One region of the Bacillus paramobilis genome, then DNA from elsewhere that is predicted to be linked to it. Evidence: predicted binding sites of a transcription regulator. Region 1 holds the regulator's gene; the other holds the start of a gene.

Region 1 (5,465 bases):
GAAGAAGCTTTAAAAGAAGCAAATATCACATTTGATGATATTGATGCAATTGCTGTAACAGAAGGACCTGGTTTAGTAGGAGCGCTTTTAATAGGAGTAAATGCAGCGAAAGCAGTAGCTTTTGCACATGATATTCCTCTAGTTGGTGTTCATCATATCGCTGGTCATATTTATGCGAATCGTTTAGTAAAAGAAGTTCAATTTCCACTACTATCACTTGTTGTATCTGGTGGGCATACAGAGCTTGTTTATATGAAAGAACATGGTTCATTCGAAGTGATTGGTGAAACAAGAGATGATGCAGCTGGAGAGGCATATGATAAAGTAGCTCGTACGTTATCTATGCCATATCCAGGTGGTCCTCATATTGATCGCCTTGCACATGAAGGAGAACCAACAATCGATTTGCCTCGTGCATGGCTAGAACCTGATTCGTATGATTTCAGTTTTAGTGGATTGAAATCAGCAGTTATCAACACTGTGCATAACGCAAAACAACGCGGGATAGAAATTGCACCAGAAGATTTAGCAGCAAGTTTCCAAGCGAGTGTAATAGATGTACTTGTAACGAAAGCATCCCGTGCAGCAGAAGCGTATAACGTAAAGCAACTGCTGCTAGCTGGTGGAGTAGCTGCTAATAAAGGACTTCGTGCACGTTTAGAAGAAGAATTTGCACAAAAAGAAAATATTGAGCTACTTATTCCTCCGCTATCTTTATGCACAGATAATGCAGCCATGATTGCAGCGGCAGGTACAATTGCATATGAACAAGGAAAACGTGCTACATTAGCTTTAAATGCAAATCCAGGATTAGATATTGAAGCATAGTTATACACAAAATTAACCACAGCTTGTGGATAAAACCCATATTATCTGTTGATAATGTGGGTTTTACTGTGTATATAAAATGTTGATAACTTTTTTGCCAATTGTGGATAATGTGGAAAAGTTATTTTGGAGTTTATTTTACAAAGGTGGATATGTGTATAAACTTGTGGATAAATCAGATGAAGTCTGACCTTTACATGTATTCTTTTTCGGGAAATAAATAACAAGAAGATATCTCTAAAAAACATTTTGAAATACGCTCTTATGATAGGAGTGATTAACAATGTCAAACTTTGTCGGTAAATCGATATGTCGTGTCGAATTGTTTATACAATATGACGTTCATCCCAACTGGAAGACAAAAAGGATGTCGCATAGTCAAAAATCCTGACTTATGAGACATCCTTCTTATTCATACTCTTATAAATGCAATTCTTCCCATTCTGCCATACATGCATCAAGTTGCTCTTGTAGTGTTTGCTTTTTCGTTGTAATTTCACTAGCCTTTTCATAATCTGCATATATTTCTGGTAAGCAAAGTTGATCTTCTAACGTAGCAATTTCTTCTTCAAATTCTACAATGTTTTGTTCTAGCTCCTCAATTTTTCGGGTGCGTTGACGTTCTAATTGTTTACGCTCTTTTTCTTCGAGATAATTTAATTTTTCTTGAGCTACAGTTTTTTGAACAGGTGCTTGGTTTTCTTGCTGTTCTTGTTGTTCAAATGCTGCGCGTTCAATCATTTCATTTTTCTTTTCAACGTAGTAATCGTAGTCACCTAAATATTCCTGTGCACCTTCTGTTGATAACTCAACAACGGTCGTCGTTACACGATTAATAAAGTAGCGGTCATGTGAGACAAATAGAAGGGTGCCTGGATAATCAATTAAAGCATTCTCCAAAATCTCTTTACTATTTAAATCAAGATGGTTCGTAGGTTCATCAAGAATTAATAAATTCGATTTTTGCATCATAAGTTTTGCAAGAGCTAATCGAGCTTTTTGTCCACCACTAAGAGAAGATACTGGTTTTAGTACATCATCCCCTGTGAATAAGAAGTTACCTAATATCGTACGAATTTCTTTTTCAGGCTGCAGTGGATATTCATCCCATAACTCATTTAAAACTCGCTTAGAAGATGTTAAGTTTGCTTGTTCTTGATCATAATAACCAACCGAGACGTTGGATCCGAAAGAAACATCACCATGTAATAGTGGCAACTTATTCACAAGTGATTTTAATAATGTCGATTTCCCGATTCCGTTTGGACCAACTAAAGCAACACTATCCCCGCGAGTTAAGCGCATTGTTACATGTTCAATAATTGGATCCTCATCATAGCCGATAGTTGCATCCTTTACTTGTAAAACATCATTTCCACTTTGTTTTTCGATATCGAAGTGGAAGGAAGCTGACTTAGAATCACCTAATGGTCTTGTTAATAATTCCATTCGGTCTAATTGTTTACGACGGCTTTGGGCACGTTTTGTCGTCGATGCACGTGCTATATTTTTTTGAACGAAGTCCTCAAGCTTAGCGATTTCATCTTGTTGTTTTTCATAACGTTTCATTTCTTGCTCGTATAGCGCTGATTTTAAGTCTAAATATTTACTGTAGTTACCAACAAATCGTCTGCTTTCTTTATTCGAAATTTCATATACTTGTGTAACGAGTTTATCTAAGAAATAACGGTCATGGGAAACGATTAGTATTGCGCCAGGATAGCCTTGTAAATATTGTTCAAGCCATGTTAATGTTTCGATGTCTAAATGGTTTGTAGGCTCGTCCAAAATAAGTAGGTCCGGTTTCGTTAATAATAATTTACCGAGAGCTAAGCGTGTTTTTTGTCCACCGCTTAATGTAGAAATCGTCGTCTGGTGCGTTTCAACTGGGAAGCCAAGCCCACTTAAAATTGAACGAATATCTGCTTCGTACTGATAGCCACCTTGATCTTTATAATTTAATTGTAATTGGTCATAGTCAGCTAATAATCTTTCATATGTAGCCTCGTTTGAAAAGTTTTCTTCTTTGCCCATTTCTTGCTCTAGCCTTCGAAGCTTTGTCTCCATTTGCTGCAGGTGTGTAAAGACGGTTAACATTTCATCCCAAATTGTTAAAGACGTTTCTAACCCGGTATTTTGAGCTAAGTACCCGATTGAGACATCTTTTGGTTTTATAATTTCGCCGCCATCATGAGATAGCTCACCAGCTATTATTTTTAATAACGTAGATTTACCGGCTCCATTTCGTCCGACTAATGCGATACGATCTTTCGTTTGAACTTCCAATTTTATGTTTGCAAGAATCGTTTCTGCACCGTATAATTTCGAAAGCGCGTTTACTTGTAATAAAATCAATGTTTTCACCTCAAATAATTTCTTAACTTTGCCATGTTTATATTTCTCAATCATACTAAAAATAGTGTATAGTTTAAAATAAAGAGAGAATACTTCTTCTCTTTATTATACAGGGAAATTCATGAGTGCTAAACTTCTGTATTTGATTCAAGTATATGAATAAAGATAGGAAGAGAGGAGAGGTTATATGGATCAGCAAAAAATTCCACAGGCCACTGCCAAACGATTGCCTCTATACTATCGATTTATCCAAAACTTATCTCTTTCTGGTAAGCAACGTGTTTCATCAGCCGAATTGAGTGAAGCGGTAAAGGTTGATTCCGCAACGATTCGAAGAGATTTCTCATATTTTGGAGCGTTAGGGAAAAAAGGTTATGGATATAACGTAAATTATTTATTATCATTTTTCCGTGAAACACTCGACCAAGATGATATAACACGTGTAGCACTTATTGGAGTAGGTAATTTAGGGACCGCTTTCTTACATTATAATTTCACGAAAAACAATAATACAAAAATTGAAATGGCGTTTGACGTTAGTGAAGAGAAAGTCGGAACAGAAATCGGGGGCATTCCTGTATATCATTTAGATGAATTAGAAGAACGTTTATCAACTGATATACAAGTGGCAATATTAACAGTACCCGCTACAGTAGCACAACCTGTAGCAGATAGATTGGCAGAAACGAATGTGCATGGTATTTTAAATTTCACACCAGCACGCTTAAATGTGTCAGACAATATAAGAATTCATCATATTGATTTAGCGGTAGAGTTACAAACACTTGTTTACTTTTTAAAGAATTATCCACAATAAAACGCAGAGGAAGCGACCTCTGCGTTTTATTATTGTTTTTTCTTTGTGAATTTAACTAAGATAAGGCGAAGTGCCAAATTAAAATCAATTGTTGCCATAACTGCAAATAGTATTGTCCACATATTCCAGATTGTATCTGTTACGTTCGTAATGGCGAAGCGTGTAAAGATACACCCTAGAAGGAAGTACAATGCAGCCATGAACAATGGTGAGTTTCTCATACTAAAAATCCTCCGATAAAGCCTTGCATTTTTTCAGCTTCTTTAATCATTTCTTGAATTTGTTCATTGCTCATTAAAACTTGAGCAACTGCAACTAATGTATTCATAGCAACATGAGCTGCGATAGGGACGATAATACGCTTCGTTTTTACATATAAAAAGGCGAATACGAGCCCCATAGAAGTGTATACCAATAGGTGAGTAAAATCAAAATGAATTGCTGCGAATACGAGAGAACTAATGATAGCAGCAATAAAGAAGTTAAACTTCTTATAAAGTGTACCAAATAAAATTTTTCTAAATACGATTTCTTCCAAGATAGGTCCTATTATAGATATGACGATAAGGAACCAAGGTGTCGTCCTAGCAATATCCATAAGTCTCGCTGTATTTTCTGATCCAGGTTTAATTCCTAATAAACGCATTTCTATCATGCCGGCAATACTTTGCGAGAAAAATGCTAAGAAGAAGCCGATAAAAATCCAACCAATCGTAGCTGGAATAGTAGAACGCGTTGTATCTAAACGTCTGTCGCGAATATCTGTTCTAAGTAACCAAAGTACGATACATAATGCAATAAAGAAGCTAATGATTGCCCAGTGGCCAGTTATGAGTTGAAATTTCTCTTCTCTAGTAAAGCCCCTGTTATCATAAAGTCCAGTTTTCAGCAGAAGTGGTAATCCAGCAATGGATGATAACTGCATTAAAATGTATGTAACGATAATCCACCAATATTGTTTTTTCAAATGGTTTAACCATCCTTTCTAACTCTAGTGTATGAGATAAGGTAGGATAACATGTAAATATGCTACCTACGATATAAACCTCGCTTAAATTATGTTTTTTTCGTAAATCCGTATTTGAAATTATAATAGAAGACAGGAGAAAGTTGTGTGTATAGCGAAAACAACTTAGGGTGTCCTTTCATATTGTAACATACGAGTAGTGGAAACAACGATTCATATAGTAAAGGTAGAAGAAGAGGGACTCTATATAGAAAAAGTGTATAGCTGAATTTGCGAAAAAATTATGATTTTTTTACTTGCAAAAGAAATTGAGATTATTTATTATTATAAGTGTGTTAGCACTCGGGTGACTTGAGTGCTAATAAATAAAATTTACATAACAAAATGAGGAGGTTATTGTTCATGCTAAAGCCATTAGGTGATCGCGTTGTAATTGAGCTTGTTCAAGCAGAAGAAAAAACAGCAAGTGGTATTGTATTACCAGACACTGCAAAAGAA
Region 2 (5,465 bases), 230 kb from region 1:
AAGAGGTTATGGGGTCACAATCGTTGATAACTTCTATAAAGGAAAAAATAAATATCATGATGAGTTAATGAAAGAAATTCGGGTTATTCCAATAAGCGTTTTAGATAAAAGCTCAATTTATGAATTAGTAAATCAACATGATGTAGTGTTTCATTTAGCAGCAATTTTAGGTGTGAAAACGACAATGGAAAAGAGTATAGAGCTTATTGAAACGAATTTTGATGGAACGAGAAACATTTTACAAGCAGCACTAAAAGGAAAGAAGAAAGTAGTCTTTGCGTCTACTTCAGAAGTATATGGTAAGGCAAAGCCACCCTTCTCTGAAGAGGGGGATCGATTATACGGGGCGACTTCTAAAATACGTTGGAGTTATGCAATTTGTAAAACGTTAGAAGAAACATTATGTTTAGGATACGCTTTAGAAGGTTTACCTGTAACGATTGTTCGTTATTTTAATATTTATGGTCCAAGAGCGAAAGATGGTCCGTATGCAGGGGTAATCCCACGATTTATCAGTGCGGCCCTGCAAGGAGAAGACATTCTCGTATATGGAGATGGAAAGCAGACACGTTGCTTTACGTATGTAAGTGATGCGGTAGAGGCAACGATTCGAGCGATGGATGAGAAGGTAAATGGTGAGATTATTAATATAGGTTCTGAGAACGAAAAGAGTATAAAACAAGTAGCAGAAATAATTAAAAAGCTAACGAAATCTTCTTCAAAGATTGTCCAAGTTCCTTTCGAAGAGGTATACCCACATGGCTTTGAAGAAATTCCAAATAGAAGACCAGATGTAACGAAATTAAAAGAACTTGTGCAGTTTAAAGCGATAGTAACGTGGGAACAAGGATTGAAAGAAACTATTAAATGGTTTCGTGAAGAAAACAATGGCTAAGTCGCTATCAATTATTATACCTGTATGTAATGAAGCGGATACGATTTCAGACGTTATTCAATCTGTAAACGGATTAAATCCAGTAGAGATTATTGTAGTAGCAAACGGTTGTAACGATGGTACAGAAGAGGTTGCCAGTCGTTTAGGGTGTAAAGTAATCGAGTATACAGAGCTACTCGGGAACGACGTTGGACGTGCGGTCGGTGCAAAACACGCGATAGGTGATGTACTACTATTTATAGATGGAGATTTTGCTATTCAAACTTCAAAATTACAATTATTTCTGAATCCAATTTTACATGATCAGGCCGACATCGTTTTAAATAATTTGGACGCACTATTTTTAAAGAAACAAAAACCGCACTCCGTGACAGTATGGCGCCAAATATTAAATGCAATGTTAGAGCGTGAAGAGTTAAAAATTGATTCTTTATTATCTGTACCTCATGCGTTGACGAAAGAAGTTGTTCAAAGCATTGGATATGAATGTTTTGTTAATCCTATTGTCGCTCATTTACGCCTAGTACAAAGCAAATGGAGAATTAGTCGTCATTGTGCAATTGACGTTATTACGCCGAATAAATTTCGGCCGACCGAGCATGCTGCATATGGCACGGGTCTTTCTCAATCTGAAAAAAGGATGATAGGTGATCATATAGAAGCTGTAGCGGAGCGAATAGTAGGCAGTGATGAGCGCGGAGGGTATTATGATGGAAATAGGAAAAGAGAGTGTGTTTATCATACTTTAAGTTTCGAAGATTTTTATCAAGGATGGGGCGTCACCTCTAAGTTGTATAAAGGAAAGCAACTATCGGTCATTATTCCTGTACAAGATGAAGAGAAAACAATTGGAAACGTTATAGAAGAGCTCCGCAAAATTGAACCTTTTGAAATTATCGTTGTTGTAAATGGTTCAGCTGATAAAACAGCAACGATTGCAAAAGAAAAGGGAGCAACAACAATTGTATATAAAGAAGCACTTGGAAATGATGTGGGGCGTTCACTTGGAACTTATTTTGCAAAAGGGGAAATTGTATTATTTATAGACGGCGACTTTGTTATTCCGGCTAGGGAGTTATATCCTTTCGCAAAAGCTATTGCAGATGGAATGGATGTCGCCTTAAATGATCTAAATCATTATTTAGATTTAAGAGTACCGCTTCATCTTGTAACTGCATTTAAATATGCATTAAATTTAGCTTGTGATAGAAAAGATCTAGGAGTAGGCTCTCTTATCGCTGTACCGAATGCGTTTAGTCGTAAGTGTTTGAAAGAAATCGGATATAGATCTTTACTTTCACCTTGTGTAGCCCAAGTGAAAGCTATTCTGTCAGGATTCGAGATTGCGTGTGTATGTCGTGTAGAGGTCGATAAGATGAACCGTATTCGTCCCAGTGAACATTTTGCGAAAATAGGTCATCCTCCAGCTGTCTTGCGAATTATAGGTGATCATATAGAAGGATTAGAGCAATTAATTGTATTAGAAGGCAGTCGTGGTGGATTCTATGATGGGAATAGAAAAAGAGATGCTTTAGAGTAGTAACAAAAAAAGTGTACAACATATGTACACTTTTTTGTTCTGTTATAAAAACTATAACAGATTAGGAGATAAGAGTATTACAGCTCTACAATGGGTATTGTTCTTATATTACAAAATAGGACTCGTATATAAGGATACCAAAAAAATACAATTAAGGAAAGGGTTAATTATAAAGACTTTTAAGTGAAGTTAACACTATGCATATAGTAGTTTGCTCAACGTTTCACAAACATGTCACAACTATTTCGTTCACTTTCGCAAAAAAGTAGTATTCTAAGTGTGTAAGCTGTTATATAAAAAATCTTAGTCCTGTACTAATCAAAAATGGAGGAGATTAGGATGACTCAAGTATTAGAAAATGTTAAAAACGCATGGGAAAACTTTAAAGGTGAAAAATGGAAAGCAGAGATTGATGTTCGCGATTTCATTTTAAATAATGTAAACGTTTTCGAAGGAGATGAATCTTTCTTAGCGGGAGCAACTGAAGCAACGAAACAACTTTGGGATCAAGTAATGGATTTAACAACGAAAGAACGTGAAAACGGTGGCGTTCTTGATATGGATACAAAAATTGTTTCTTCTATTACATCACATGAACCAGGATATTTAAATAAAGATATTGAAAAAGTAGTCGGTTTCCAAACTGAAAAACCATTTAAACGTTCTTTACAACCATATGGTGGTATTCGTATGGCGGAACAAGCTTGTGAATCTTATGGATACGAAATGGACAAAGAGCTTAGTCGTATTTTTAGAGATTGGAGAAAAACTCATAACCAAGGTGTATTCGATGCTTATACACCAGAAATGAGAAATGCACGTAAATCAGGTGTAATTACTGGTCTTCCAGATGCATACGGACGTGGACGTATTATTGGTGACTACCGACGCGTAGCATTATATGGTATTAATCATTTAATTGAAGCGAAAAAAGCTGATTTAAATTTAACTGGCGGTGTAATGAGCGAAGATACAATGCGTTTACGCGAAGAGTTATCTGAGCAAATGCGTGCGCTTCAAGAGTTAAAACAAATGGCTGCTTCTCATGGCTTTGATATTTCTAAGCCGGCAACAAATACACAAGAAGCATTCCAATGGCTATACTTCGCATATCTTGCAGCAATTAAAGAGCAAAACGGAGCTGCGATGAGTCTTGGACGTACTTCTACATTCTTAGATATTTATATTGAAAGAGATTTAGCAAATGGTACTTTAACAGAAGAAGAAGTACAAGAAATTGTGGATCACTTCATTATGAAATTGCGTCTTGTGAAATTTGCAAGAACACCTGATTATAATGAATTATTCTCTGGTGACCCAACTTGGGTAACTGAGTCTATCGGTGGTATGGCATTAGATGGTCGTCCATTAGTAACAAAGAACTCATTCCGTTTCTTGCATACACTAGATAATTTAGGACCAGCTCCAGAACCAAACTTAACAGTTCTTTGGTCTAAACAATTACCACAGAACTTTAAAAACTACTGTGCGAAAATGTCTATTAAAACATCAGCAATTCAATATGAAAATGATGACATTATGCGTGCTGACTACGGCGATGACTATGGAATTGCTTGTTGTGTATCTGCAATGAGAATTGGTAAACAAATGCAGTTCTTCGGCGCACGTGCAAACTTAGCAAAAGCATTACTATATGCGATTAACGGTGGTAAAGATGAAAAATCTAAAGCGCAAGTTGGTCCTGAGTACGCACCAATTACTTCTGAAGTATTAGATTATGAAGAAGTTATGCATAAGTTTGATATGACAATGGAATGGTTAGCGGGTCTATATTTAAACACATTAAATGTTATTCACTACATGCACGATAAATATAGCTACGAACGTATTGAAATGGCACTCCATGATACAAATGTTCTTCGTACAATGGCAACAGGTATCGCGGGTCTATCTGTAGTAGCAGACTCTTTAAGTGCAATTAAGCACGCAAAAGTAAAACCAATTCGTGATGAAAACGGTATTGCAGTTGACTTTGAAATCGAAGGAGATTTCCCTAAATACGGTAACAATGATGACCGTGTAGATGAAATCGCTGTAAATCTTGTAAAAACATTTATGAATAAACTTCGTAAACATAAAACATACAGAAATTCTGTTCATACAATGTCGATCTTAACAATCACATCTAACGTTGTATACGGAAAGAAAACTGGTAATACTCCAGATGGTCGCCGTACTGGAGAACCATTTGCACCAGGTGCGAACCCAATGCATGGCCGTGATACAAAAGGTGCATTAGCTTCATTATTATCTGTAGCTAAATTACCGTATGAAGATGCACAGGATGGTATTTCTAATACATTCTCTATTATTCCAAAAGCACTTGGTAAAGAAGATGATGTACAAGTACGTAACTTAGTATCAATGCTTGATGGTTATGCAGTAAAAGAAGGTCATCACTTAAACATTAACGTATTTAATCGTGAAACATTAATGGATGCAATGGAACATCCTGAAAAATATCCACAATTAACAATTCGCGTATCTGGTTACGCTGTAAACTTTATTAAATTAACTCGTGAACAACAAATCGATGTAATTAACCGTACAATGCATGAAAGTATGTAAGTGAAAAAGTGTCCCTCTGCTTTATATAAATAGCAGAGGGAGGCTGCTTCAATAAAGGAGGAAGTAACATGGTAAAAGGAAGAATTCATTCTGTAGAGTCTTGTGGTACTGTTGATGGCCCAGGAATTCGTTATGTCATATTTACACAAGGGTGTTTATTACGTTGTCAATATTGTCATAATGCTGATACGTGGGAGATCGGTAAAGGAAAAGAAATAACAGTTGAAGAAGTAATGCAGGATGTGACATGTTACCTTCCTTTTATTGAAGCTTCCGGAGGCGGTATAACAGTTAGTGGTGGGGAACCATTATTACAGTTAGATTTCTTAATTGAATTATTTAAGAAATGTAAGGAAGCTGGAATTCATACAACAATTGACTCTTCGGGTGGTTGTTATTCAGAAGAACCAGAATTCCAAAACAAGCTAGACATTTTAATGG

Evidence for each region. Region 1 encodes Rex, which represses fermentation and respiration genes when NADH is low (regulators of the CRP and FNR family bind a similar motif). Its sites were predicted from a motif close to TTGTGAAATATTTCACAA; they were not measured.
Region 2: pflB (formate C-acetyltransferase) is a predicted target of Rex. The motif match lies at 2,647-2,664, and genes of this name have one in related genera.

What each region holds. Positions count from the first base shown of each region.
Region 1 covers NZ_CP151108.1:5,023,128-5,028,592, reverse strand. The annotation lists gene tsaD (tRNA (adenosine(37)-N6)-threonylcarbamoyltransferase complex transferase subunit TsaD) at 1-828, shown strand, start outside; gene AABL52_RS25570 (ABC-F family ATP-binding cassette domain-containing protein) at 1,249-3,183, opposite strand; gene AABL52_RS25565 (redox-sensing transcriptional repressor Rex) at 3,371-4,000, shown strand; gene AABL52_RS25560 (YdiK family protein) at 4,030-4,221, opposite strand; gene AABL52_RS25555 (CPBP family intramembrane glutamic endopeptidase) at 4,218-4,967, opposite strand; gene groES (co-chaperone GroES) at 5,370-5,465, shown strand, end outside.
Region 2 covers NZ_CP151108.1:4,788,903-4,794,367, reverse strand. The annotation lists gene AABL52_RS24565 (NAD-dependent epimerase/dehydratase family protein) at 1-895, shown strand, start outside; gene AABL52_RS24560 (glycosyltransferase family 2 protein) at 888-2,435, shown strand; gene pflB (formate C-acetyltransferase) at 2,775-5,024, shown strand; gene pflA (pyruvate formate-lyase-activating protein) at 5,093-5,465, shown strand, end outside.